2 regions of the Lysinibacillus sp. CNPSo 3705 genome follow, and region 1 is predicted to be linked to the other one. Evidence: riboswitches for the same ligand, from Rfam matches in the RefSeq annotation. Region 1 holds a riboswitch; the other holds the start of a gene.
The links. Region 1 has a riboswitch for S-adenosylmethionine ahead of metA (homoserine O-acetyltransferase MetA). Riboswitches for the same ligand answer to the same signal wherever they lie in the genome.
Positions count from the first base shown of each region.

Region 1 (15,261 bases):
TGAAAAGATATTAGGTCGTTTTTTTGGAAAATTCACTGCAATTGGCTTTATTATTATATGTTTACTTTCTGCCGGTGAATTATTATATTTCATTGGGATTTTCATGAAAACGGAAATTATGCCAGAAACACCTACGATGGCATTTGCATTTATGTTCAGCATTATCATTATATATGCTGCATTTTTAGGTATTGAGGTATTTGCCCGTTCTGCAGAAATACTATGTCCCATTTTTATTTTAATTTTTATTTTCTTTGTCATTTGTATTGCACCATCCATCCAGATAGAAAATATACAGCCAATAATGGAAACACCAAAAAGATCATTATTCTTTAGTATGATTCGATTTATAAGTCTTTTTTCATTCCCGCTTGTTGTATTATTAATGATTTTCCCTTCCGCAGTAAACGTCCAAAAATCTGCACAAAAAGGATTTTACATTGGCGCAATTTTGGGAGGGATTGTCTTAATTACGATCATCACACTATCTATCCTTGTCCTAGGTCCGGCAAATACTGCTTCTAGGACATTTCCTAGTTATTCTTTAGCTCAAAGAATTTCGATTGGGGATTTTCTGCAGCGTATTGAAGTGATTATGGCTACCATGTGGGTAATATCTATTTATATTAGAACTTTTATGTATTTTTATGCTTCGGTGATTGGTATCGCACAAATATTTAACATTAAAAATCATCGACCGCTCATTTTTCCACTCGGCATGATTATCCTTGGACTTTCACAAATTGTTCATCCTAATATTATTCATTCAGATATTTACAATAGAGATATCTGGCCTATATTCTCCTTTATTTTAATGATTTTATTACCATTGGTTTTATTACTAGTCACAATGATTCGCAAAATTAATGGTAATCAAGGAAATACTACACAAAGTGATAGCAGTACACAGAGTGAAAGTGGTAGTAATAACGGAAATTCTTCTCAAAATGGGAGTAGCAACAATAACGAAAACACCACTCAGAGTCAAAGCAACAGCAATAGCGATAATTCTACTCAGAATCAAAGCAACAGCAATGGCGATAATTCTACCCAGAATCAAAGCAACAGCAATGGCGATAACTCTACTCAGAGTCAAAACAATAGCAATAGCGATAATTATACTCAGAATCAAAGCAACAGCAGTGGCGATAATTCTACTCAGAATCAAAGCAACAGCAGTGGCGATAATTCTACTCAGAATCAAAGCAACAGCAGTGGCGATAATTCTACTCAGAGTCAAAACAGTAGCAATAGCGATAATTCTACTCAGAATCAAAGCAACAGCAGTGGCGATAATTCTACTCAGAATCAAAGCAACAGCAATGGCGATAATTCTACCCAGAATCAAAGCAACAACAATGGCGATAATTCTACTCAGAATCAAAGCAACAGCAATAGCGATAATTCTACTCAGAGTCAAAGTAATAGTGATATTGGCAATACCCCAAACAGTGATACGAACGGGAAATCAACAGACAATTAAAAGCATAGTGGTTCATCATCAAAAAATGTGGGCGGCATTTGTTGATTGGAGTGGAGACGACGGGAGTCGAACCAACCATCTCAGAATGTTATTATATCAAGGCTGCGGGGGGCATAGATTATAGTGCTAGAATTTTTCCTCGCCGCCTCCCGGGCTCGTCTAGCTTTTTAAAAGCACTAATTCCGCCTCTAAATAATTTGATACGTGCTTGTGCCTTTTCAATTCTTTTACCAGCTGAAAGCGGGTTAGAAGTGGGACAATCTGCCGTTCTTATCCCGACGTTCTTCTAAAGAGCCTTGTTCTCCAATTTTAAAATAAAGCCACTTTCCGTAAAAATTGGTGCTGGCCCCTTACAGCTAAATTTTCTTTGACCGCATTGATTTTAAATGCTGGTTGATATTGAATGGAACGATCTGAAACGGATACCACATTTGGGATTCGCCTCAAATTGTTTTCTTTGATGTTCATTAAAAATAATTTTACTCATGATGTTACCCCGTTCTTTATTTGTAAAGTTTAATATAATGAGATTTTCAGTTTAAAAAACACAAAAACCCCGAATAGAGGCACTTTTTTTTAAGTGTCCACTATTCAAGGTTCAGTTCAGTCACTACCTAATTGGCCATTTTTTAATAGTGCTTGAAACATATTGGACATTCATATTCCCCCTAGACTAAACTAGAACTGTTAGTATTTAATCCAATTAGAACTTCTAACTATTAAAATAAATATGACCAGACTAAAGTTGCAATAATGTAAATAACGCCTACAAAGAACATAATCATAACAAGGAAACCCATAATATCTTTTAACTTTAAGCGAGATAAGGCCAACGCTGGTAAAATCCAAAATGGCTGAACTAAATCATTCCATGCATTCCCTAACATAACAGACATTGATGTTTCTGATAAAGATGCCCCTAACTCCTTAGCTGCCTCAATCATAAATGGACCTTGAACAGTCCAGTGTCCACCAGCAGAAGGTGCAAAGAAATTAATAAAGAAGGAACTTATTAACCCCCAAAACGGTAGTGTATGTTCAGTGGATAAATCTACAAAGATTTTGGCAATTGTGTCCACTAATCCCGATGCAGCCATTATCGCCATAATACCTGCATAGAACGGGAATTGAAGTAATATCCCTGAAATAGTTTTAATACCATCTGCTAAATGCTCAACATAACGTGCAGGCGTTCCTAATAAAATAATTCCTAAGAATAAAATAATGAAGTTTAAAATATTTAAGTTTAACGAATTACCATTTGTGAAATAAATGACAATATAAACTAACCCTAACACACCAATTGTATAGGCTAAAATACGGCTATTATTCAATTTGTTCGCTAGTGTATTTTCTTCTAATAAGTTTAGTTTCGCTTTTGGCTGATCTGCATATAATGCCGGATCAATCTCAACAATATTGCTTGGATTTTTTGGATGTAACATCGCATTAAATAAAGGCAATGTGATTAAAAGTACAACTGTTGTTAAAATCATTGGTACACTAAAGATTGTGTCAGAAAGTGAAACCAAGCCCATTGCATCCTCTAAAAAGTGACCAGGTGTTGAAATCAAAATCGGAATAGAAGCCGACAAACCTAAACCATAAAAAGTAAAGCCAGAATAAGCTGCTGCAATAATTAACGGATAGTGGACCCCTTTAACCTTTAAAGCTAGTTTTTTCGCTATAATTCCACCAACTACTAAACCAAAGCCCCAGTTTAAATAACTACCAATACCACCGACAAGCGTCGCCACAATTACTGCCATTTTTGGTGTATGAACCATACTTGCAAGTTTATTTAAAAATTTATCAGTAATGGGCGCTGTTGCTAGTACATAGCCCATAGCAAGGATAACAGCCATTTGTGTTGTAAATGCTAAGAGATCCCAAAAACTGCTACCCCATGCTGTAGTTAAATCTACAAAGCTAACATCTTCAACAACTAGAGCTAAAACAAATGTCAATAATGTAAGTCCAATTGCAAAGACAAATGGATCTGGTAAATACTTTTTCATTATTTCTGTGAAAAAATTCGTTAACTTTTCCATACTATATCCCCCTTGATGTTTACGACTAAGAAATTTTTGGGAAGTATCCCTAAAGCGATAAAACATGATAAAATATAATCACAATCTATAGATTTCGGAGGTCTTTTCCTTGCAAAAATTAACTAGTATATTAGTGACCGCTTATGCAAAAGCACCCCAAGGCACATCCATGTACGAAATGTACAAACATGCTGGCATTGTGTTAGAAATTGATAAAGAGACCCATCAAATTATTGATGCAGAATTCACATTTATCACAGGTCTTGCGCAAGATTTTTTTAAGCGTATGCTAGTTGGCTTTGATCTTACAGCCAACATTGATGAATTAATCAAACGTGTTGATGAGCACTACTATGCGCCTTCAAGTGGCTCAGTGGTAGTTGCTTTAAAATCTGCGCAAAAACGTTATTTAGAAAAAATCCAAAAGGATTATTAATTTTTCAGCACCGAGTTTAACAAACTACTCGGTGCATAGTTATGCGTGGCAATTTTCAACGACGGTAGTAATACCAAGCCCCCCTGCTATGCATAATGTCACTAACCCATAACGTTTTCCTGTTCGTTCTAGCTCGTGGATAAGCTTTGTCATTAAAATGGCACCTGTTGCGCCAATAGGGTGCCCCATTGCAATAGCACCACCATTTGGATTTACTCGACTTATATCTAAATTAAGCTCCTTTATTACTGCGATTGATTGTGCTGCAAATGCTTCATTTAGTTCGATTACATCAATGTCATCAATCGATAAATTTACCTGTTGTAAGGCTTTCAATGTAGCGGGTACTGGGCCAATTCCCATAATTGATGGATCTACCCCCGCTGCCGCTTGTGCTAGTATTTTTACTTTTGGTCTATAACCAAGTTCTTCTGCCTTTTCTTTCGACATTAGCAACAATGCAGATGCGCCGTCATTACGACCACTGCTATTCCCAGCTGTGACTGAACCACCTTTACGGAAAACAGGCTTTAACGTTCCTAACCTTTCCTCACTCGTTAAAAATGGATGCTCATCTATTTTAAAAATCTCCACTTCTTTTCGTTTTTTCACTTCATAAGGTACAATTTGTTGGGCAAAGTACCCTTCCCGTATTGCATATGTTGTACGCTCTTGGCTTCGATGTGCAAAGGCATCCTGCTCTTCACGTGCAATCGAATATTTCTCTGCTAAATTTTCCGCTGTCTCCCCCATTGTGGAAATACCATATACTTCAAAGGGTTGAGACCCTGGCTGACTTTCTGTATTCGGATCTAAAATAGAAGCATTTCCAACACCATATCCATAGCGAGCGTTTCGCAAATAATAAGGTGCTGTACTCATAGATTCTGTCCCGCCAGCAATAATAATTTCGCTGTAGCCAAGTGCTATCTGTTGTGCTGCATTATTTATGGACTGTAGACCTGAGCCACATTGGCGATGTACCGTATAACCAGGCACAGAAATCGGTAACCCTGCTCGTAATGAGGATAGACGTGCAACATTTGATTGATCCGCACTTTGTTTTGCTTGTCCTAAAATCACCTCATCAACTAGTCCTGAATCTAACTTTGTTCGTTCTAGAAGCGCACGGATAACTTTCTCACCAAGAAAATCTGCTGTCTCATTCCTTAATGAACCACTTAATTTACCAATTGCAGTACGAACACCATCTACAATAACAACTTCTCTCATGATTTTCCCTCCTATTTCAACATATTAACGAAACTCGCTTCCGTACTTGTCTCTACTTGTTCTAATGTAGCTCCTGGCATTAATTCGACTAAATATAATTGTCCATCGAGGTAATTGAAAACGGCTAACTCTGTAATAATCGTATCCACACTTCTTGTTGACGTAATCGGGAATGTACAATCCTTTAAAATCTTGCTTCTTCCGTCCTTTGAAGTATGCGACATTGTGACAATGACCTTTTTTGCTCCAATTAATAAATCCATTGCACCGCCAACACCAATAATATTTTTCCCTGGAACTGCCCAGTTTGCGATACGTGCATGCTCATCTACTTGAAGCACACCTAAGATTGCCACATCTACATGGCCACCGCGTATCATACTAAATGATTCTGCACTATTGAAAAAGGATGAACCAATGGCTTCTCCAACTGGCATCTTCCCAGCGTTTACTACATTTGGGTCAATATCCTTTTCATCAACCCCTACCACTCCGAGCATGCCATTTTCTGTGTGGAAGTAGACATTGTCATTGTCAACATACTTTGCTACCAGTGTCGGAATACCAATTCCTAAATTAATAATTTGTCCATCTTGTACTTCTTTTGCAGCTCTTTCCGCTATTAGCTCTTGAATTGCATTAACCATGCTCTATTACGCCCTCCCTCGTTAAAATCTTCTTCGCTACAATAATTCGATCTATGAATAGATGCGGGGTAATGATCTCATCACTTTTTAATTCACCTGCTTCTACAACCTCATCCACCTCAACTATTACTGTTTTGGCCGCTGTCGCCATTAAAGGATTAAAGTTACGAGCTGTTTTGTAATACACTAAATTACCGAGCGTATCAGCCTTGTATGCTCGAATAATAGCAACATCCGCCTTCAGCGCCTTCTCAAACACATATTTCTCACCATCTATGATCTTTGTTTCTTTGCCCCTTGCTAAATCTGTACCTACAGATGTTTTTGTATAATAACCACCAATCCCTGCACCTCCTGCTCGAATGGATTCAGCTAAAGTACCTTGAGGCAATAAATCAATCTCAATTTCACCGCGTTGAAATGCCTCACCTACATCCCGGTTTCCAGTAAAATATGAGCCAATCGCCTTTTTTACTTTCTTTTGTTCTAGTAATTTCCCAAGGCCTTTTCCTTTTTCCCCCAGATTATTACTAATAATCGTTAAATTATTTACGTCTAGTTCAACAAGGGCATCAATTAAAGTTAATGGACCACCAACTAAACCAAATCCACCAACCATAATTGTTTGTCCGCTTTCTACGCATGATAATGCATGCTCTACAGATTCATAAATTTTCATCATACTCACTCCGTTATTTTTTAATCAGGGCGTCACTTATTTCAAACCAAGCAGGAATACCTGCTGTTAGTAAGCAAATATAGCCAAGCTCTGCTAGTTTCTCTTCCACTACACCTACTTCTCGCGATTTTTTAGCCCAATAATCTGTTTCTTTATTTTTTAAAACTGTTGTATAAATTCCTGTCATAAGGATATATTTCATTTGTGTGGACACTACATTACCGTTAAGTAACTCCGTCTTTAAAGCGTTTTCATCTTTTGCTACCAAAAGAGAAAGTAATTTTTCAAAATATGCTTTACTTTTCTCTGTCGAAGCAAATGTACTGTAGTACTTCACAATATCGAATATTGACGCTTCATGTGAAATTTTATCAACATCAGTATTCATTAACTCTAAGGCATATTCAAATGACTGCAAGCCAATTTGTAGCGCTTTTTCTCCACCGTAGTTAAATGCTACAAGTAAGTATTCAATTAATTCTTCTAGTGTGGCACCACCATCTATAGCTCCTTTCGTGTGGTACACCATACTACGTGCATAATATCTTGCCGCATTCATACCGACTAACAGTATGTCTTTTTCTTTCACAGACAGTACTCCCGGTGCCATTGCTGCACCTCGAAGCGCTGTATAATGATCTAGCATTTCAGGATGATTGTCGTGCATTTTCTGCACCCATCCTGGTACAACATCATAAACTTTTTTGAAATACTCTAAGCCTGTTACCATTTAGAAACTCCCCTTTTTTGTATAAAATTGAATTAAAAAAGGCCACACCTCCCCTAAAGCACGGGTTTTACCGTACGTTAGAAAAAGTGTAGCCAACAGTCAAGCAGGGAAAGTAAAAAAAGGTCATTTTTCTACGACTGCTCGATAGGCACTTAATTTTGGTTAATTTATTATTTACACAAAATTATAAAATTTGCAACTATTTTTTTATAATCTCTCTAAAAAACGTTGAATCACTGGGTTAACATCTTTTCTTTCTTCGAAAACCAATGTGTAATGATTACTGTTAGATGTATACTTCCAGATATTTTTGGCGTTTTTTAGTGCTTCAGCATAAGACTCAGCTAAAAATAATGCAGGCATAGCTCCAATTTCACCAGTTGAATGAATTAAAAGGATTGGGCATTCCACATTTTTAAAGATTTTTTCAGGTTTATAGTCATAAAAACTTTGGAAGTCTTGACGTATTTCCTCTTCATTAGATTTATTTTCCCAATGCTCACCTTTTTTCACAATCTCATAGTTTCCTACATTCGCTAAATGTTCAGTCCACTCGACCCCAAGACGTCCATAAATCCCTTTAATTTCTTGGATGTAAGATTCAGCTGTTTCGTACTGCTTACTAATACGTCCAAGTGAAGGCTCGACGATTTGACGTTGGTGATCTGTACAAGTTGCAGCTCCATCAAGCAATATAACCCCTTTGACATCACTGCGTTTACTAGCAACATTCGCCATAATAAACGCCCCCATTGAATAACCCATTAAAATTGGTTGATTAATATTCAATGTATCAATCAAGGCTAAAATATCCTGAGTATGTAACTCTATTCCAGTATTTTCTGAAGCAGGTCCACTATTGCCACGGCCTTTTAAATCTACTGAGATAAAACGATATTCACCTTTTAATAGCTCCGCATAATAATGCATTTGCAGATGATTCCCAGTCAATCCATGTACCGCTAAAATAGTACCTTTCTCACCTGGGTAATCTGCAAAATGTAATTCACTGCCATTAATATTCATTGTTTGGTACTTCACTGCCATCATCCTCCATGTAAAAGTTAAAGCTAGTTTTACACCCTAAACAAAAAATAGTCAAATTTTTTTCTTTTTTCAGATTTACATAATTTCTATAATTGGTTTTTTATCCCAAAAATAATTATTTAAATATAATAAAATTAACCCCTCGAATTACCAAAATATACAATACACTATTTAAAAAGGCGAAGATAAGGTCATAATGAAAAGAAAAATATTTATTTTATTTGAAATGTATCAGTCTTTATTAAATCTGCATCGTTAGCTTAAGTACATTTATTCATAATATCTTTGGTATAAAGTCTAATTGGTTATTTAAGAATATGGCCCTATTGCTGAAAAAGGCACAATTCATCTTCAAGAATTGCGCCCGATTGTTGTTCATCCTGCTTCAAAAAATCCTTCACCATATGCTGGGTCAGCTAAATAGCAGTGAAGGATATGACGACGTTTGATGAACTCTTCAACAGATGCCATATCCGCAGCAGTATTATCAAATAGACGTTGTTGCAATTATCTTTCAACCTATATAAGTCCTATTACAATAAAAACACTTTTATTATAATAGGTCTTAGGATTCTATCACCATCCATTTATCCACTTTTTTCACCATCCATCAAACTAATAAACAAGGAAACCATACGGCATTTTGTTTACACTATAAGAAGGTTAAGTTTTTGACTTAGTTTTGACTAGAAATGACTAGATTTGAATGAAAACCGGTGAAATTGGATGAAATTAAAAAAGTGCCAAAACCCTATATCAAGGGTTTTGACACTCTGTGAAATCATTTGATTCCATGAAATGGAGACTAGGGGACTCCCCGGTGATTAAAGTATCTAGCATAATAGATAGTTAAAAAATGATGACCTTCTCCTATCAAGGTCATCATTTTTTATTGCTATTAAATGGCATTAAATATGATATTCAATTTGATCGACGAAATCCCATTCATATGGTGTTTCTTGGTAAACGTAGTAGTTCAACCAATTTGAGAATAATAAATGTGTGTGGGCACGCCACGTATTAATCGGTTCATTTGCAGGATTATCATGTGGGAAGTAATTCACTGGTACCTCAATATCTAATCCTTTCGCAACATCTCGACTATACTCATCAGCTAAAGTCGTTGCATCATATTCAAGATGGCCCGTAATCATAATGTTTTTATTATCCTTAGATTGCACAATAAAAACACCAGCATCTTCAGAATAAGAGAGTAATCGTAAATCAGGATGGCTAAGTACTTCATCAATTGATACGGATGTATATCGTGAATGTGGTGCCGTAAATGAATCACTAAAGCCACGTACTAAATCCACTGTTAAATCCGTAATGACATGAGAATATACACCTGAGCATTTAGCAGGAAGTCCAATTTTACCGATACCGTAATGATGGTATAACGCCGCCTGTGCACCCCAACATATATGTAAAATCGATGTTACGTTTGTCTTAGACCAATCCATAATTTCTGAAATTTCCTGCCAGTAGTTCACTTCTTCAAATTCCATTTTTTCTACTGGTGCACCTGTAATGATCATACCATCATAACGGCGATGACGGATTTGATTGAAGGTCGTGTAAAATAACTGTAAATGTGATTTACTGACATTTTTCGATTCATGCGTAGCTGTATTTAAAAATGTAATATTTACTTGTAACGGTGTATTCCCCAATAAACGAAGTAATTGCAGCTCTGTTTTTTCTTTTTCTGGCATTAAGTTCAAAATTAATATATTTAACGGACGAATTTGTTGCGTCTTCGCTCTGTCCTCTTCCATAACGAAGATTTTTTCCTCACGTAAATGTTCTCCAGCTGGTAAGTTTTTCGGAATATTAATTGGCATCTTGCATTCCCCTCTCTTTTATTTCTTTTGTAACATCAATGCACGGGCCCTGCGCAAAGCTCAAATATCAAATGATGAAAAATTAAAAAATCCCCCTCATTCCATATGAGATAGAATGAGAAGGATTTTTCCACGTCCACTCTTATCTCTCAAAGGAAAAATCCTTTGCTGGAATTAGCACCTTTCTAACTTTCGTTAGAGGTTGCTGAAGCGTCATCGGGCCAAATCCCTCAACTTCTCATGATAAGAATATTTAATTAAAAAGAATTGTAACATGAACAATTAAGAATATCAATAATACATAGAATATTTTGTTATTAACCATGCATGTCATGATGTCATTTGTTTAACACTAAACTTGAATGTTGACATTCATTATTTGATGGTAAACATGCTGTACTTATGTTAACATATACCTTTAGTAACAGAGAGGAACGTGAATAGTTTGATTAAAATTGATTTTCCAAAACCAGATTTAGTAATTCGCCAACGCGAACAAGATTTAAAGCCAGGAGATGTACCAATCACACCATACCATGGTTTTATCGACTTCCATAAAATCACTCGTGAAAACGGTGGTATTTTCTTATTCTACAATGAAGAGAACGAACTTTTATTTGTAGGTAAAGCACGTAAAATTCGTCAACGTATTAAAAAGCATTTTGAGGACAATGTGTCACCGATGAAAAATCATCGTGATGAAATTTTCAAAATTGAAGTGTATGAAGTGGAAGATCCAATGGAACGTGAAATTTATGAAACGTACGCGATCAATTCATTCCGCGCTAAATACAATGTTGATAAAGTATTTTATTAATATTTAACGAAAAAAAGAATCTGCTCGCCTTATGTAATGTACATGACGGCTTGCAGATTCTTTTTCAATACTTTCATTCTAAGAAAAATGCTTTACGTTCTTTCGTAATCCATTCCTCAAGCTCCGTATCATCGCGCTTTAAAAGGCGATTAATAAGCACGTCATGCCATATATAATCCTCTAATAAATAAATATGAACAGGATCATTGGTAATAAAAGCCGTTTCGTGTTTTGCCGGAGAGTGACCATAAATCATCTCTTGACCATCTACAGACAAAATAAACCAATGTGGCGTAGAAGTTTTTCTCGTATATTGTGTAGTTCGATGCTGATCTAAGGGTGAAACATTTTCATCCACATTTAATGTAATACCATGAATCGGAATATGCTGTGGGACCTCTTGTATAGCTTCTCGTAATTCCCCATACATATCTTCCCACATCGATAATATGACTTTTTTCTCCGCTTTTTTTAATAATGACTGACAATAATTGACGATTGCCTCTTTTCCTTTTATCGTGACAACTTTATGCTCCGCTTCCTGCTCTTTTACTTCTAATTTTTCTAATTGATCACTAATCGATGTGAAATTCGATTGCCAACGTTGCTGAATTTGCTGTAAAAACACAGCGACGGGAATGGAAGAGTATATCGTTTGATCTGCCGTTTCTTCTTTCAGTACTAACCCTTTTTCAACAAGTACATCAAGTATGTCGTATATTCTTGCACGAGGGATACCGGAGTTTTTACTTACTTGATAGGCACTAACATGACTATTTTGTACGAGTGCAATATAGGCCTTCGCTTCATATTCTGTGAATCCTAGTTCTTTTAATTGCGCGATTAATTCAACCATTCGATCCCTCCATTTCCTTTATTATAAGTTAAGGCTATGAAGATAAGCCAATAAAAAATAATTCTTTACAGCAAAGTGAAATTTAGTTACTATTTCAGTAGTAACTATCAAAAGAGGTGTAAACATGCTATTTGAAGTAGATGTAAATGTAGTTATATTATTAATATCTTTTGGTTTTTTAGCCGCCTTTGTGGATGCAGTCGTTGGAGGTGGAGGCTTAATTGCGTTACCTGCCCTTATGTTTGCTGGTTTAAATCCAGCAGCGGCAGTAGCCACTAATAAACTTGCCGGCACCATGGGTTCTTTAACATCAACCATTTCTTTTTATCGATCTGGTCAGCTAGAAATTCGTTCGGTTATTAAATACTTTCCCCTAGCCTTTGTGGGATCACTTTTTGGTGCATGGACCGTTCATTTGATTAATCCCGAATTACTAAAACCACTTATGCTCATAATGCTTGCTGCTGTTGCCGTCTATACGATCTTTAAAAAAGATTGGGGTTCAGTAGCTGCAGTCAAAAATTTAAAGTTTACGCACTTAGTCCTATTCATGCTGTTGTTATTTACAATTGGGTTTTATGATGGTTTTCTTGGTCCAGGAACTGGCTCATTTTTAATCTTCAGCTTTTTATTAGTCGGCTTCGATTTCTTAAAGGCAGCAGGAAACGCGAAATTTTTAAACTTAGCAAGTAATTTTGCCGGCCTTTTAATGTTCGCCTACTTAGGTCAGATTCATTATGCCTATGGTTTACTAATGGGCATCGCTCAAATTGCCGGTGCATTTGTAGGCTCACGTATGGCGATTAAAAAAGGTAGCGGCTTTGTCCGCGTATTATTTATTATCGTAACGATTACGTTGTTAACAAAAAATGCTTATGATTACATAAAAAACGCCGTAGATATCTAGCTCTACGGTGTCTTAGCTTGTCGACAATCTTTGGCGTTCTGTTTCTTTAATTTGGAGAGGCTTTTGTCATTTCGGAGGGATTTTTTTGGGTTCTATCCTTCGCTCAGTAGAGGCTATTCGTCACTTGGGAGGGTCTTATCCGTTGCTCAGGAGAGGCTTTCCGTCGTTTGAGAAGGTTTTTCCGTCGCTTCATAGGGACTTTCCGTCACTTTGAACTTTCTATCCATCAATCCAGAGATTCTATCCACGATTTCGAATGTTCTATCCACGTTTTGGGTGATTCTATCCATCATTTGGAGGGTCTATCCGTTGCTTCAGTGGTTCTTTCCGTCTCTTCAGTAGTTCTTTCCGTCACTCCAGGGGTTCTTTCCGTCTCTTCGGAGGTCTATCCGTCGCTTCACTGATTCTTTCCTTCGCTCCGGAGGTTCTTTCCGTCTCTTCAGTAATTCTTTCCTTTGCTCCAGAGGTTCTTACCATCATTTCGAACTTTCATCCATCAATCCAGAGATTCTATCCACGATTTTGGACATTCTATCCATCATTTATTATCTGCAATGTAAAACGCCGTAGATATTCTATCACTACGGCGTTTTCTAATTTAAATAAACAACTTTTCATTTTTAAATTTATGACTTGTTAATAAGCTAACAATAACAAATATCACTAAGGAAGCGACGATTGGAATTGTCACGGTATGCATACCAAAGACAGAAGGATAAAAACGATCAATGATTATATAAAGTATCATACCCGAAATCATTGACGCGATAGCACCATACTTATTAGCTTTTTTCCAATATAGTCCTAATACGACGGTCCAAATAAAGACTGCCTCAAGTCCGCCAAAAGCGAATAAATTTAGCCATACTAATAAATCTGGTGGATTTAGTGCAAAAATAACAACGGCTAAACCGATCACTGTCGTAACAATAAAACTTGCACGCTTAATTTCTGTATCATTCGCTGTTGGTTTTATATAATTTAAGTAAATATCTTTTACTACTGTGGAGCTTACAAGCATTAGTAATGCGTTGACTGTAGACATCGTTGCTGCCATCGGTGCCGCTAAAACAATGCCAGCTAAAAATGGTGGTAAAACCTTTAATGTTAGCATCGGCATAACTTTATCACCAATTTCAATACCCGGTATCACTGGTCGTGCTAAAACACCGATTAGATGCATTCCAAACATAATTGTCCCAATGGCAATAGTGCCAATGATAATAGCTAAATGCATACTTTTAGAATCTTTATAGCTCATAGCACGAACTGCGATTTGTGGAAGTCCCACAACTCCAACACCAATCAAAATCCAAAATGTAGATACGTATAATGGCGTTAACTCACCTTCTGCTCCAAATGGAGACACAAAATTCGGATTCTCAGCGACAAGTGAGGCCATAATATTATCGATTCCTCCACCAGCGATGATTGTCCCAATTAATAAAATAATGGTTCCGATAACCATAATAGAGCCTTGCACCGTATCCGTTAGTGCAACAGCACGGAAGCCCCCAATAATCACATACACTAATACCGAAATCGCAAATATAAAGAGTGCAGTTGTATAATTTAAGCCAGTTAATGATTCTATTAATCGAGCACCACCTACCCATTGGGCCATCATTGCAGAAAATAAAAAGATGATAATACTAATGGCAGATAGGATAACAATAGCATGACTCTTATAGCGTTCTCGTAAAAAATCTATTAACGTGATGGCTTGATAACGTCTTGCGATAATAGCAAATTTCTTCCCTAAAATCATTAAGACGAAATAACCTGCAGGTAGCTGCGCCATCGCCAGCAAAACCCAGCCAAGCCCTTTCGTGTATGCAACGCCTGGTCCACCTATAAAGCTACTTGCACTACCGTACGTAGCAATCATTGTCATAGCAAGGATAAAGCCCCCCATTTCACGACCACCGAGGAAGTATTCCTGTAAAAATGAATTGGAAGAGCGTACATACTTATTTGACCAGATCCCAATACCAAAGATGATGACTAGAAATAATAGCAGTGGAAAAATAACTTGCCAATGCATTATTGATCCACCTCCTCATCATCAAATGGTACTTCTTTGAAAAAGAGTTTCATGACGACCCAGATTAATATAATCATAAAACCTGTCCCTGCAATACAGCTATAGAAAAACCATGCAGGGAAACCGAATACATACGTATAGCTTGTTGGATCACCAGAGCCAAGTCCATAGGCAAAGCCAAACCAAATCGCAAAGTTAACGATAACAAGCCCGATACCGATAAGCGCCTCTCGATGCGCAATTTTAAAGCGTTGATCTTTCAAAATACAGTCCCCCTAACCTACTCTATTTTACTGATATGTTCGTATTATGGGAACCTTTATGAAAAAATAAATATGAATAGCTCAAGCTATTTTTTTAAATAACGATTAACAGAGATTTCCCCCTTATTTCGTGTTTAACATTAGATTTTTTCATTCAATGGTATCCAATAGCTCTACTTCTAAATTTTCGCTCTATCCCCAGCTATGAAACCTATTTATTCGCT
Region 1 covers NZ_JAQZSD010000004.1:60,284-75,544, reverse strand. The annotation lists gene PVA17_RS02680 (GerAB/ArcD/ProY family transporter) at 1-1,483, shown strand, start outside; gene PVA17_RS02675 (short-chain fatty acid transporter) at 2,203-3,534, opposite strand; gene PVA17_RS02670 (DUF3870 domain-containing protein) at 3,644-3,970, shown strand; gene PVA17_RS02665 (thiolase family protein) at 4,010-5,203, opposite strand; gene PVA17_RS02660 (3-oxoacid CoA-transferase subunit B) at 5,215-5,850, opposite strand; gene PVA17_RS02655 (CoA transferase subunit A) at 5,843-6,532, opposite strand; gene PVA17_RS02650 (carboxymuconolactone decarboxylase family protein) at 6,543-7,259, opposite strand; gene PVA17_RS02645 (alpha/beta fold hydrolase) at 7,467-8,306, opposite strand; gene PVA17_RS02640 (catalase-related domain-containing protein) at 8,682-8,813, opposite strand; gene metA (homoserine O-acetyltransferase MetA) at 9,215-10,150, opposite strand; SAM riboswitch class I at 10,290-10,400, opposite strand; gene PVA17_RS02630 (nucleotide excision repair endonuclease) at 10,596-10,967, shown strand; gene PVA17_RS02625 (TrmB family transcriptional regulator) at 11,041-11,823, opposite strand; gene PVA17_RS02620 (TSUP family transporter) at 11,948-12,730, shown strand; gene panF (sodium/pantothenate symporter) at 13,329-14,774, opposite strand; gene PVA17_RS02610 (YhdT family protein) at 14,774-15,037, opposite strand.

Region 2 (15,261 bases), on a different contig from region 1:
CCACTCAAAGAATATGTTCCAGAAATATAGCCTGTTTTAGCAGATACACTATAGCCCTTCATACGATTTTCTAAAGTCGCACCAACAAGGCTGCCCTTTTTTCCTGCATGCGGTAATGCATCTAAATATGAGTTATACCAGGATTTACTTCGAACTTTATATAATAATAGACTTTCTTGCATACTATTAACTCGATTTTGATGACTTAAACCTGAACCGTCTACAAAATACCATTGATCCATAGTAAGCCCATTATTACTACCATATGTACGAATTGCTTGGATGCCAGCCGACCAGCTTCCTTCTCCGAGTAACTCTCGTCCAAGTTGTTTTGTCAACATATCACCCATGCCATTAATGCTTAACTTTAAATATTTAAAGTTAATCTCAGTTAATGGCTTTGAATACGAAATACCTACTTGCTGTGCATTTTCAGGTACCTTCCCAGTTTCAAGAGGCATTGTTTGGATACCTTTTGCTACTAATTTTTCCCGAAATACATCGAGTGTATAGAGGGTTGGATTAAAGACAGTTACATATGTACTTTTCTGTGAACCTGCTGGTAAGTTACCCGTTACAATAATTCGATCTGTACCATATTCTCTTGTAATTTTCACAGTACTTTTCTCGCCCTTTTTAACAATTTTCGTTTTGTTAACAACCGGGATAGTACTTGCAAACGGAACGAGCTGAACATTAGCTGTAGTACCAACCTTTGAGCCTGTCACTTTCACCTGCACATTTGCTATATCATATTGATCATTTGGCGAAATCGTTAATGCTGAAATACGTGAAGCATAAGGTTGATTCTCTTCTTGAGGTAAAATACCCTTTGGTAAGCGATCCGCATCAAACCAAGTATCATCCCCTATTAAAGAACCCGTAATTTTAGAGATACCCATTTTTTTCAGGCCATTGGCGAATGACTCTAAATGACTAGGTAGAAGCGTTGGATCTCCCCCGCCCTGTAAATAAATATTACCGTAAAGTACACCATTTTCAATTGATCCATCGATATACGTCTTCGTCGCAAAGCGATAATCTGGTCCTAATAAATCCAATGCAGCGGCACTAACTAAAAGCTTATGCGTAGAGGCAGGACGTATCATTTTTTCACCATTATTATTGTAGAGCACATTACCTGTTTCTATATCTCGTACGGTAATGCTGTACTCGTTGTTCTTCCAACTCTTCGCAATAATACTATTCACTTTTGTTGTCATCATTTGCTCACTAGCACCTGCCTTCTCAACAAAGATAATGGTCGAGTAACAGACCAATAAAATCATTATTAAAAAATTAATCTTCTTTTTCATAGATCCTCCAATTGGCAAATTTCTACTTTTCATGCTTTTATTCTACGGAAAAAATTAGCATTATACAATAAAACACTTTTTTATTTTACAAAATGTCATCTTTTTTATTCGACAAGAATAAACTGTAATAGCTAGCTAAATCATTTCGGGAAAGGAGTTGTTTATTAAATATGGGTGCTAAATGGATAAAGATTTCAGTTTTATATTTAGTGATTGTTATGGCCTTTGGACTGTTTATGCATTATACAAATCAACTCGACTGGAAGACGACACATGCACATATTGGTGTTGTAGGTTGGCTAACAACTGGTTTAATCGGCATAATTTATTCTGTATATAAAGATGCCGCTGAGACAGGTTTAGCCAAAGCACAATTTTGGTTTTACAATATCGGATTACCGTTCCTTTTAGTCGGTATGATGATGGTTTATATAGATGTACCAAACTGGTTATTTGAACTCTTTGTATCTGGTGGCGGTATCGCAGTGGCAATTTCAGTGCTATTCTTTGTTGTCAATGTCTTTAAAAATGTAAGATCTTAAATAGAAAGCCCCACTTTATTTTTCATAGAGTGGGGCTTCATGTATTCCATAAATTATTGCAATGAATTCGCCTGCATTTGATACATTTTTTCGTAAATGCCGCCCTGCGCTAATAATTCATCATGTGTACCACGCTCAACAATCTTGCCTCGATCTAAGACAAGAATACGATCTGCATTTTTAATAGTAGAAAGTCGGTGAGCGATAATGAATGTTGTACGTCCTTTTTTTAGCACATCCATCGCATGCTGAATAATCTCCTCTGTTTCCGTATCTATATTAGAAGTAGCCTCATCTAAAATTAAAATAGCTGGGTCAAAGGCAAGCGCACGCGCAAAGGATATTAACTGACGCTGTCCAGATGACAGTGTGCTCCCCTTCTCAATAACAGGCTCATCATAGCCATTTGGCAAGTTCGCTAAAACACGCTCACCACCAACAGCTTTTAATGACGTTTCTATTTTTTCACGTGAAATTTTAGGATTATTCAGGCTAACGTTCGAAGCAATAGTGCCTGTAAATAAATATGGATCCTGTAGAACAATGCCCATATGTTCACGCATTGTTTGGCGAGGAACCGAAGTGATATCAATTCCATCAATCGTAATTTTCCCTTTAGAAGGGTCATAGAAACGGAACAATAAGTTCATAATAGAACTTTTACCAGATCCTGTATGACCTACTAAGGCAATGGTTTCACCTTGGTGTGCTTCAAATGACAGGTTTTTCAATACGTATTCATCATTTTTATAAGCAAAGGAAACATCTTCGAACACCACATTCCCTTTATATCTAGGTAAACTTTTTTCAGATACTGGTTCCCCGTTAATATCTAACACCTCAAAGACACGCTTTCCTGCAACAAGTGAGCGTTCAAGCTGAGAAAATTGATTGACAATATTCGTTATCGGATTAAATAATCGCGTTAAATAATCAACAAAGGCATATAATGTCCCCGCAGAAATAACTTCCGTTGCTGTAAATGACTGTGTACCAAAGTAAAAAATAAAGATTGTAAACATAAGAAGTCTTAATGTATTAACAAGGTTGAAGGAAGTTGCAGAATCGAGGAAAAGCAGCTTGCGCTCGTATGCATAATGCTCATTATTCATGTCATCAAATTCCTTCGTCATTTGCTGCTCACGACGAAATGCTTGAATAATCGTCATCCCTTGAATTGACTCATTAATCATTGCGTTAATATCGGCGATTTTCGTTCTAATAACATCATTATATTTCGAAGCAACTTTACGGTATAAAATCATCCATAAATAAACGACTGGTACCATAGCCAGTGCTAGGAATGCCATTTTCCAATTTAAAATGAAGAGTGCGATATAAACACCCACAATAGAAATTAAACTTGTAACGAAGTTTGAAAGTACTTGAACGTATAAATTACGAACAGCCTCCGTATCATTCGTGACACGGGCAACAATTTTCCCTGCTGGTAAATTATCGAAGTACTGAATTGGCAATGTTTGAATATGCTCAAATACATCTTTACGTAATTTTTGTACAACACGGTTAGCACCCATTTGTAAATAGATATACATAAAATAGCGTAAAACAGCTGTAGCTATTGCTAAAAGTAAATAGACAACTAATAACCAAGTAATTGGTTTAAATTCAATGCGGCCAATTGTCATGTAATTATCAATAATATGCTTCGCAATAAACGGCCCAACAAGCTCCGTAAAAACGGCGATTGTCAAGAAAAATAATCCAAGTAGTATCGGTTTTTTAAAATACATGGCATAGCGTGTTAAACGTTGACTCGTACTCATGAGGCACCTCCTTCTAGCTGCTGACGGTCAAATTGCTCTTTATACCATCCTTGTAGTGAAAGAAGTTGCTCATGTGTTCCCTGCTCTACAATTTGGCCTTCATCTAGCACGATGATTAAATCGGCGTGCTGAATTCCTGATAAACGATGTGTTGTAATAATCGTCGTTTTGTCTTGACGTTCTCGCTGTATATTCTCAATAATTTTTGCCTCTGTTTTGGCGTCTACAGCAGAAAGCGAGTCATCAAGCATTAAAATTTCAGGGTCTTTAATAAGAGCACGCGCAATGGAAACACGTTGCTTTTGACCACCTGAAAGAGATACACCCTTTTCACCAACAAGGGTCTCTAAGCCCATTGGTAAATTTTCCAAATCCCTTTCAAAGTATGCTGCACGAACCGCCTGCTGCAATTCAGACTGTGTAGCATCCTCTTTCCCAAATAAAATATTTTCACGAATAGTACGTGAGAATAGAACATGATCCTGTGGAACATAACCAATCCAGTCGAGTAACTGCTCCTTCGTTTGGGCAGTAATATCGACTCCATCAATCGATAGCTGTCCTTCACCGATTGGATACTCGCGTAATAATTGTCGTAGGAAGGTCGTTTTACCCGCTCCTGTTTTACCTACAATGCCAAGTGTTTGCCCCTTTTTCAACGACAGCGAAATTTGCTGAAGATTTTTCACCTGGCTCATTGGATATTGGAATGTTAAATCATCAAAGCCAATCGCATTTGGTGTTGAAATCATTTGAGGATTTGCAATATTTTGAACATCCATCTCGTAGTTTAACGTTTCCTGTACACGATCAAGTGAAGCGTTACCTTGCTGCATCACATTGATAAGTTCCCCAATTGCAAATATTGGCCAAACTGCTAGCCCCAAGTAAACATTAAACGTTACAAGCTGCCCAACTGTCATAGCCTCAGTCGCTACTAAATGAGCACCGTAGCCAAGCGCTATAACATAACTAATCCCAGTACCGACCTTTGTAATCGGTCCAAACAAGGCGTTAATTTTTGCAGTATGCATATTTTTTTCATACACAATCTCGCTCATCTCTGCAAAATTTGTTTCATCCTTTTTTTCTTGTACGTATGCCCGTACAACTCTCACTCCTGCCACCGACTCTAGAACACTATCATTCAGCTCTCCAAAAACATCCTGCGCCTTCATATAGCGTTCATGCACAATCTTCCCTAAATATTGTATAAGGATTGCCATGATTGGTACTGGCAGCATTGCAAAAAAAGTAAGCTTCCACGAAATCATAAAACCCATGGCGAAAATAATAAAGCCCATGTAAATTGTGGAATCAATCAATGTCATAATCCCGAACCCAGCAGTTAGCGACACAGCGTTTAAATCATTCGTCGCGCGGGCCATTAAATCCCCAGTACGATTTTTTTCATAAAAAGTTGGTGTCATACGCAAAAAATGCTGCATAAGGTTGCGGCGTAAAATTTTCTCTAAGTTAATAGCCCCTTCAAATAATCTGAATTGCCACACAAAATTAAGGGCATATCCCCCAACAATGATACACAGGAAAATCAAAATGTACTTCGTTAAAAGAGCTGGTGTCATTTCACCAGCTGTCAATATATCAATAATTGACCCTAGTAAATACGGTGGAACAACTTCTAAGCCACTCGCAATCATTAATAGCGTAACGGCTATTGTATATTGCTTCCAGTATTTCTTGAAAAACCAGCTTAATTTACTTAAAACATCAAACATACGTTATAACCTTCTTTCTCAAGTGCTGTTAAAACTTTGCTACCCACTCTCCATAAATTTCTTGATGAAAATCATTTTTTGTACTTTGTTTCGCATACACATACACTCCTTTTTTATGATCACTACAACCCTTTTTTGCCACAAAAAAGACACATACCCCAAAAAAAGAGCATGTGTCTCTTCATAAAAGGCAAGGAGTTACCATGCCATTTATTTGCAACGCAAAATAAAAATGTTAGAAGACATGGACAATGTATGCAGTTGTACTTTGATATGATACTGGTAAAATTAACATCGTCATGCCCTCCTTTATTTAAGATTGTTATAGTGTTATTGAAGATTATCATACTTTAGAAATATTTGTCAACTAACTCGCTGGTATTTTTTCTGTTTTTTAAAAAAATTAACGCTTTAAAGCACTAAATTGCTAAAATCCTAAAATGTAACATAAAAATCTATAACTTTTTGTCTTGACTTTAACGCTGCGTAAACCTTTATGGTTAGTTTGTATGAACCTAAAGAGGAAATAGACATGAATGAATTTTACCAAATGCCCTTATTTGGAGCTAAAAGTAAAAGATATTGAAAAGTCAAAAGAATGGTATGGAAATGTACTAAATTTCAATTCAGTATTTAATTTTCCAGATGCTAACGGAACAACTTCAATGACACATTTAAGAGGCGCAAAATACCAAGATTTGATGTTATTACAGGATGAAGAAGTCAACACTTGTGACTCAGTCATTATTAATTTATTTTCTAGTGATATTCATAGTATTTATCAAGCTGCACTGGAAAATGAAACAAATATCATTCAAAAACCGACAGTACAACCATGGAATGCAAAAGAATTAACTTTAGAAGATCCAGATGGATATATTTTTACAATAATGGAAAGTGTCGATTCCAATAAAGACTTTGATACTGTCATTGACAATGTTAAAGGACAATTATAGTAATAAAAAATTATGACATGTTTGCAACAGCAAAAACACGTTACCTGTTACACTACTTGTGTTAAGTAGCTGGCAGAGTATTAAAAAGAATCAAGTTCAAAAAAACGGTAAGTAGTATCCTTAATTTTTCACAAAATACGATTACAAAATTTTCAATTCTGGAAGACCCTGAACGAACAAATCTAGTTCGAGAGGGGCTTCCAGCAATTGATCGGCACAATTTTTAGATTTTCGCCTAACTTTAATTTATCGCCCATCCTCCCCCAAAAAATTAAAAAATAGTAAACACGGAGACTGTCCCCTACTTTCCATTAAGGGTGTAAAAATTGCATTCCTCTTCGCTCATGCCAACATCCGTCGGTGCAAGTTGAATATAAGAAACACGAGCGTCAAACTTAAACATCAATTATTGTTTTAAACTTTACTGGGTACTTTTGAAGGCACCAGCTCTATTGTAGTAATTATTTTTATATTATTGTGTTTTCCGTCGACGAAGATTTCAATTGAACGATGTAATCGTATTTGAAACTATAATTTTGCTATGATATATGGACATTAACTACGAAGTATTTTGGAACGTAAAACGGTGATCTTTTTGCATCTAAATAACTGGTAGAAATATATCTAAAATAGTGTGCACATGATACACTTTTCAATATAGATATTTTAGTAAGGAGTCTTTACTGTGAAATCATTTTTTGCTGTTGGAATTGGCGGATTTTTGGGTGCCATCTGTCGATATAGCCTTGGCCAAGCACTTTCAAATAACGGTGGTTTTCCATTTGCGACACTTTGTATGAACTTAATTGGCTGCTTTTGTTTAGCGTGGCTATTTACAATGTTTACAAAGAGAACGCCTGTTATTATAGGAATTGGTACTGGCTTTTTTGGTGCCTTTACAACCTTTTCGACATTTTCTTTAGAAACACTATTGCTTTTGCAGGATAGTAAATGGCTACAAGCCGTTCTTTATATATTAGTAAGTGTTTTTGGCGGTTTAGCTTGTGCATGGCTAGGATTTAAACTAGCAAAGGGGCGCATCGTATGATAATTATTGGTATCGGTGGATTTTTAGGTGCACTAACACGATTTTATCTAGGAAAATTGATTGTCCATACATACCCATGGGCAACATTTTTTATTAATATAACAGGGTCTTTTGCGCTTGGCTTTTTATTTGCGCTACATCTAAGTGATTGGTTTTGGCATTTAATAGGGATTGGTTTTTTAGGAGCCTATACGACTTTTTCGACATTCGGTTTTGAATGTTTGACGCTCTTGGAGCAGCAAAAATGGAGACAAGCGATTGTTTATATAGGCACTACAGTTATATTCGGCTTATTTTTCGCTACACTTGGCTTTTACCTTGTATAGTCGCATTTTTAAAAAACTAGAGGTGATTTTTTGACACAGCCATCCATTGAACAATTACAAGCGCTTGAAGCTGACATTGAACAAACACTATATCGTTTAATCGACCTAGAACTAGAAGAAAACTTTCTAGAAATGAATACACGCTTTGCACAATTACTTGCAAAGGTACAAGCGGTACAATTAATTGATTATAAGCTTGACGTCCTCGTTGACCCTCAAGCATTTGCAACAGAAACATGTACTCTACTACAAAGTTTAATAGAAGCAAAGGCTAGACCACAAAAAAGACAACGCCTCCTAACACATCGTATGATTTTAAAAATATGGTTGCGTAAAAACCAACGCTTTATGACGGAATTTTTACCACAAATGTTTTAAGCGCCCTTTGCTGTCCCAGGGGCGCTTCCTTTTAAAGTTGCAATTGCTGCAACACTTCTTTTATTCCCTACAACTGTTAAATCGAGGTGCTCTAAGCATATTACGGATATTTTCCTCAAAAACTTTTCAGAATATAGCTTTAAAATAAAAATTAAATAAAAATATGTTGCAAAAATTGAATTCTTATTTTAATATTTATTATTGTGAAAAAAATAATATTTTGCTTCTTATCAAGAGAGATGGAGGGACTGGCCCGATGAAATCTCGGCAGCGGAACTTATGATTTAAGTTACTGTGCCAAATCCAGCAGGCAAAGGCTTGATAGATAAGAGGAGTGTTTTATAGATATAAGGCCTCTTCTTGTTAGTACAAGAAGAGGCCTTTTTTCGTAAAAAAAATGGACAAAAGACGTGTCCAATTTTATTTTTGGAGGTAGACATGAAGAAAGAGAATCCATGGGCGCTAATCCCATTTGTTGTGTTTTTGATTTTATTTATTGGCTCAGGGGTTATTACAGGTGATTTTTACGCCTTTCCTGTCATTGTAGCCATTTCCATTTCAGGCGCTGTCGCTTTAGCGATGAATCGACAAGAATCGTTTGCGCAAAAGGTTGATATTTTTTGCAAAGGCGCAGGAAATTTAAATGTCATGCTAATGGTTGTTATTTTTCTTTTGGCTGGGGCCTTTTCAGCGGTAGCAAAAGGCATGGGGGCAGTGGATTCCACTGTAAACTTTGCTTTATCGGTCGTTCCGCCAAATCTACTTGTCGTAGGCTTATTCATCATTGCCTGCTTTATCTCCCTATCAATGGGGACATCAGTGGGAACGATTGTTGCGCTAGCGCCCATTGGAGTTGGCATAAGCGAGCATATCGAGCTTTCCATGGCTTTAGTAATGGCAGCGATTGTTGGTGGTTCGATGTTTGGCGATAATTTATCTTTTATTTCAGATACAACCATTACTGCCGTTCGTTCACAAGGTGCACAAATGAAGGATAAATTTAAGGTGAATTTTTGGATTGTCTTGCCGGCAGCTATTGTAACGAGTCTTATTTTAGGGTTCATTACAATGGGTGAAACTGCGCAAGTGGAGCATGTAAGCTATAATTGGGTAAAAATTGTTCCCTATATTTTGGTCATTATTTTAGCGTTAGCTGGAATGAATGTTTTCCTTGTTCTAGCATCTGGAATTGTTCTTGCCGGGGCTGTTGGCTTAGCGGATGGCAGCTATCATTTAATGAGCCTTTTTCAAAAGATCGGCGAAGGAATGGCAGGCATGTATGAAATGGCATTCCTTGCGATATTAATAGCTGGAATGGTGGAAGTTATAAAGTATAACGGTGGGATTGACTTTCTACTTCACCTTGCAACTAAAAGGATTAAATCGAAAAAAGGTGCTGAATTTGGTATTGCCGGTCTTGTAGGCCTAACTAATTTATCGACGGCCAATAATACGATTGCTATTTTAATTGCTGGTCCGCTTGCAAAAAATATTGCTGAACAGTATGAGATTGAGCCAAGAAAGTCCGCAAGTATATTAGATATTTTCTCCTGTACGATTCAAGGCCTCCTACCATACGGAGCCCAATTCCTGGCAGCCGCAAGTGTAGCCGGAATTTCACCAGTGAGCATGTTGCAATACTCTTTCTATCCAGTCCTTATAGGAATTTGCGGAACCATCGCTATCCTCATCGGATACCCGAAAGGAAAGAAAGCCTGAGCTTCATACTTAAAAAACATTAATTTACCACTAAATTACTCCAATTGTTTTGCAAGAAATAATCAAAACAATTGGATTTTTTATTGTGATAAGATATTACTTAAAAATTACAAATTACACTTTCTCATTAGTTATTTCGAAACGTCTATATTTGACCATAAATCCAATTCCAAGAATAGGTCCAATCGCTAATATTGTAAAAACCCACGCCCAACCAATAATCCCCTGTATAATCGGGATTAGGTTTATTGAAAATATAGTAAGTAAGAAACCAATACACATTTGAAAAGTAAGGGCTGTACCTACATAATCAACCTCGGCTATTTCTGAAACTGCAGCTGAAAATTGGGCGGAATCAGCTATGATAGACATCCCCCAAATCATGGAGATTATTAACGTTAACCAAATATACTGCCCAAATGTAAAGCCTATTACTAACGAGCAGATAGCACTAATAAACATAGAAATAATCGTTAAATTGGCTCTTCCGGTTTTATCCGAGATTAATCCCCCTATCATACAACCAATCCCTCCAGCAATTCCTATTGAAATAAAGGAGGATAATGCAATAAACCAATGAGGAATTTCTGGTGAATAAGTTAAGAAACTAGCTGTCAAAAAAGCTGGAAGCCATGTCCACATCGCATACAATTCCCACATATGCCCGAAATAACCGTAGTTCGCAAGCATTACTGGTTTATTCAAAATAACTTTTTTTATTAACTTGAAGGAGAAAGGCGATTTATTAGGTACAATTGGGGCATCTTCTAAAACATAAGTTATTATTATAGCCGATAATAAAGCCAATCCTGAAGTACTAATTATCACGAGTTTCCAATTTAACGAAGAGAAAAACATAACTACAAAATGTGGTAATGATGATCCTACTGTTAATGCAGCTATTAAGACTCCGATTGCAAACCCACGTTTTTGTGGAAACCATTGTGATAAAATTTTTACTGCTATTGGATAAACACCTGCAAGAGTCATACCCGTTAAAATTCTAAGTAGAATACCTAAAAAAGCATAATGGACTAGAATTAGTAAGACATTTAATATTGCGCCTAGAAAAACTGAAATCGCAAAAATCTTTCGGCAATTAAAGCGGTCCGCAACCCCAAAATAGGAACTAAACAATGATCCTATTACAAAGCCAATAGGAATAGCAGCCGAAAGCCAAGCTTCTGAATGGGAGCTAAGGTTCCAAATTTCAATTAATTCGGGTGCAATCACTGATGCACTAAACCATAAGCTTAATGCACATAATTCTGATAATCCAATCCATACCAATGCTCTCCAAGAACCTTGAATCATATTATCCCCCCAAAAATAAATCCGAATCTCCTGCGAGTTCACATAAAGTAACTGTTTTAATTAGTCACGAGCGAAGTTAAGTATCAGGGTAAAGTTCTGATATACGCAAAGCGAAAAGAGTTAACCTTCCAAAAAACAAAATCATTCTTTGATCTATAGAAAAGGTAGATTGTCATTTACACAAAACTATTGACTATCTCTTGAATAAATAATACCAAATAAAGGATAAAATTCCTTCATAAATCTTATTATCGATAAAAAGAAAAATAATCTACTATTATCTCATATTGAAATAATAGTAGATTCTCATATTTTATACTATTAGTTATATAAAGCCTGCACCTCTACTGTTTGAAAGTAACCACCACTTACTTAATTGTCATGTTTACCTCTACCATCCATAGCATTATCAAATGGTGTATACGTCATAGTAGGTACTTTCTTTTTCACAAAAACACGATATATTGCCCGAACCAAAATGCTTGAAAAAATCAGACTTACAATAAGCGCTATGCTATTCCCAATATTCATGCCATCATCCTATCCTTTCGTTATAGTTTTTCTACTTTGCAAGTGTACTACCAATTAATGTAGGCAACTGTACGATTATATTGTCATCAAATATTGGACATACCCAAATTGTAAACATAATGATCTTAAATTTTAAATGTAATTAAATATCTATATTCTAATGGTCTACATATTATACTTCGACATTAAGCAAATTTTCCCTGTCGTTTGGTGTTCGTAGCGTTATGATCTCGCACATAAAACATCATGCTGGACCAAGCGGCCATCGAACACCCTAGTTGTAACGGTAATACCTCCATTGACATACTAATTTTCAAACAACATGAAAAAACAGCTGATAAGCTTCAGCTGTTCGTTCTTTATATATGCTTGGATTTTAAGCGTAGGTTTTTCCACATATGATAGTAAACTCCACCAGAAGTCATTACTGCTGGAACAGTAAAAATAAAGGAATATATAAATCCTTGGTCTGCAATGTGTTGAATTGTTCCAATGGTAAATGTCATAATTACCCACAAAATCATCGTTATAGCAAGAGCAATAGATGCTACTAGGTTTACAGGCTTTGCAAGACGTGATAATTTATCAATAGAAGACTCAGTATCACTATAAATGGGTGTTGTTTCTGGTGCTGCCTTAAAAATATGCATATCAGTACTAGAACAAACATGTGTCCAGCCACCGTAAGCAAATAACTCAAAATACTCCTCTTCTTCACTCTTCGATAATTTACGATAATCAATACTAAAAATGACGTCTTGTGGTTCACCCTTCTCTAGACCATAGCCCGCACATCGAAATCTTTTTAAATGCCAACCTTTTGCCGCTTCTTCACTTAATTTTTTCATATCGCGCTCCTCAGAAAAAGCTAAACCATATGATGCCATATATCTTTTATTTCGCACTATTTTTGCCCCCTTTGTAGTCCCTGTTCTGCCAACTGAATCATGACCTTTCTTCTTTCAATATCTTCGAGCAATATATCTCGACCTTTATCCGTTAAGACATAGACCTTTCTCCGAGAATCCGAATCATCATGTAGCTGAATAAGTCGTTCAGCTAATAGTTTTTTAATAATTGTATAAAGGGATGCAGGACCAATTACGAAAGTACCCTTTGTTGTCTCCTCTATTAAACTCATGACCGCATAGCCATGTCGAGGCTCCGTTAAGGCAGCCATAATATAAAAAACAGAATCAGTTAACTGCTCTAATGATTTCATTGTCTACACCTCCATATATCATAAAACGATATATCATTAAATAATATATCACTTTATGATATATTGAGCAACTCTATAAAAAATCCCCTCACAAGTCTTACTTGAAGGGGATCAATAATTCTTCGCTCTTTAATTATCATTGAATTGGGCGATTCCAACGTAGCTGATATCTGAACATTTCTTTTTTCATGTCCTTATTTAACAACAAAAAACTTATTGCTAATGGCATAGTAGTTCTTTAAAGTACGAACCAGCCGGATTTTTTTGCTCAGCGTTAATAACACCTATATTTTCTTCCCAAATAATGCGATGGTTTTTCATATCATTTGATAATACGATACTATCTACACTTCCTCGCTTCGTTTGTCGATAAGATACATTGGCTTGTTGTTGCAGATCAACATCTAATTTTTCATAGTCCTCTAACGCTTGATTGTACGAAGCTTTGGCGCTGACGCTTTGCTTTCGCGCAGAAAACATTTGCCGCTGACGCTTCGCTTTCGCGCAGAAAACATTTGCCGCTGACGCTTCGCTTTCGCGCAAAAAAACATCTGCCGCTGACGCTTCGCTTTCGCGCAAAAAAACATCTGCCGCTGACGCTTCGCTTTCGCGCAGAAAACAATATAGCTGTCGTCTTTCTTTCGCTACGGATAAATTGCCATAGGACATGGCGTTCGATTTACATTATGAAAGAATAATCTTTTATGACTGTACAAATTTCCACACTGTACTGCATGTACCATTTTTCTTTTCCGAATTGCTGTGCTACTAGATGTTTTGAATTGTCTTTCCATGCCTGAATGGCCTCTAGTGATTCCCAATAGGATACAGTAATGCCTTTCCCTTCTGCATTTCTGACACTTTCTACACGGAGAAAACCAGGCTGTTTTTGTGCTAGTTTATCCATCATTTCTGCCATCTTGGCATAGCCTTGTCCATCCTCGTCTGTTCTTTGTGATGTGAAAATTACGGCATAATATGTTTTCATAGCTATTTACTACCACCTTTTTATGTATTATTGTAAATGATATATACTGAATCGAAATATGGAATGCAGAAAGGACTGTGACAAATGGGTATTAATCCAAACATGGCTGAAATCGCTTCGCTTCTAGGTGAAACTTCAAGAGCTACGATGCTTGCTAGTATGATGGATGGTCGTTTTCACACTGCCAGTGAATTAGCTTATATGGCAGCTATTAAGCCCCAGACTGCTAGCTTTCATCTTGCAAAGTTAGTAGATGGTAAACTTGTGAAAGTAGAGAAGCAAGGTCGTCATCGATATTTTCAGTTAGCGGACGAAGAAATTGCTCATTTACTCGAATCTTTCTTAGCGATTTCTCCTCCCCCTGAAGTTCGTTCTTTAAAACAGTCTAGCCAAATGAAATTATTACAGAGTGCAAGAACTTGCTATGACCATTTAGCTGGTAAACTAGGCGTTCAATTAACAGACTCTTTGCTTAATGCAGGCTATCTAAAGCGAGAAGAAAAGCAGTTTCTTATAACATCTGAAGGTGTACAATTTTTTACGGATTTCGGTCTTGATTTAGATGAATTAAAAAGAAAGCGTCGATCATTTTCCCCTGCATGTTTAGATTGGAGTGAACGCCGTTATCATCTAGCTGGTGCTCTTGGTCAGGGGATCCTTGCCCATTTGTTAAATTTGGGATGGGTGACTCGTGTCCCGTCTATTCGTGCTATTAAAGTGACTGAAAAAGGAAGGGCTGGCTTTCAAGAAGTTTTTCAGTTAGATGTTTAAACTAGCACAAAGCTTTGCCTTCTTTCCACGGACAAACTATACTTGACGCTCCGCCGATATTTTTCTTGGGTACGCGGTAAAGTTGCGATTCACTAAATAAATACCAGCAATAATAAACAGCCCTCCTACGATTAACGATGGTTTTAATGGTTCATTCAATAATAGCCAGCCTGTTATCACACCGAAAAAAGGAGCTAAAAACAAAAAGGCACTCGTTTTTCCAGGATCACTATGTTGTAAAAGATAATACCAGCCGGCAAATTGAACAATTGACGAGAAAATGCTAAGCCATAATAAAATGAATACTGAATGAACATTCACGGTAAAAAATGGTTGTTCGAATACGAAACTTGCCATTAAAAGTAGTAAACCACCAAAAAGCATTTGATAGGCTGATAGCACCCATGTATCCAATAAAACACCCCATTTTTTAGCCAGTAATGTTGCAATTGCCCAAAAAATAGCTGAAAGAATACCAAAAAGAATGCCGATTTTTCCTCCGATCTGCATACCCATTGTAATCGTAACACCCATTAACCCCAAGAAAACACCACACCATTGATACAATCGGTAACGAGCTTTCGTAAATATTGTAGCAAATATAACGACAAATAACGGATTCGT
Region 2 covers NZ_JAQZSD010000061.1:4,204-19,464, forward strand. The annotation lists gene dacB (D-alanyl-D-alanine carboxypeptidase/D-alanyl-D-alanine endopeptidase) at 1-1,316, opposite strand, end outside; gene PVA17_RS19930 (hypothetical protein) at 1,487-1,858, shown strand; gene PVA17_RS19935 (ABC transporter ATP-binding protein) at 1,912-3,645, opposite strand; gene PVA17_RS19940 (ABC transporter ATP-binding protein) at 3,642-5,384, opposite strand; gene PVA17_RS19945 (VOC family protein) at 5,921-6,340, shown strand; gene crcB (fluoride efflux transporter CrcB) at 7,026-7,388, shown strand; gene PVA17_RS19955 (fluoride efflux transporter FluC) at 7,385-7,714, shown strand; gene PVA17_RS19960 (hypothetical protein) at 7,745-8,092, shown strand; SAM riboswitch class I at 8,317-8,424, shown strand; gene PVA17_RS19965 (Na+/H+ antiporter NhaC family protein) at 8,531-9,811, shown strand; gene PVA17_RS19970 (MFS transporter) at 9,926-11,125, opposite strand; gene PVA17_RS25390 (DUF3951 domain-containing protein) at 11,498-11,656, opposite strand; gene PVA17_RS19975 (DUF2812 domain-containing protein) at 12,016-12,561, opposite strand; gene PVA17_RS19980 (PadR family transcriptional regulator) at 12,561-12,878, opposite strand; gene PVA17_RS19985 (hypothetical protein) at 13,098-13,457, opposite strand; gene PVA17_RS19990 (antibiotic biosynthesis monooxygenase family protein) at 13,558-13,866, opposite strand; gene PVA17_RS19995 (ArsR/SmtB family transcription factor) at 13,951-14,637, shown strand; gene PVA17_RS20000 (DMT family transporter) at 14,674-15,261, opposite strand, start outside.
Region 2: linked by a shared signal. The riboswitch ahead of PVA17_RS19965 (Na+/H+ antiporter NhaC family protein) and the one ahead of metA (homoserine O-acetyltransferase MetA) in region 1 are both predicted to bind S-adenosylmethionine.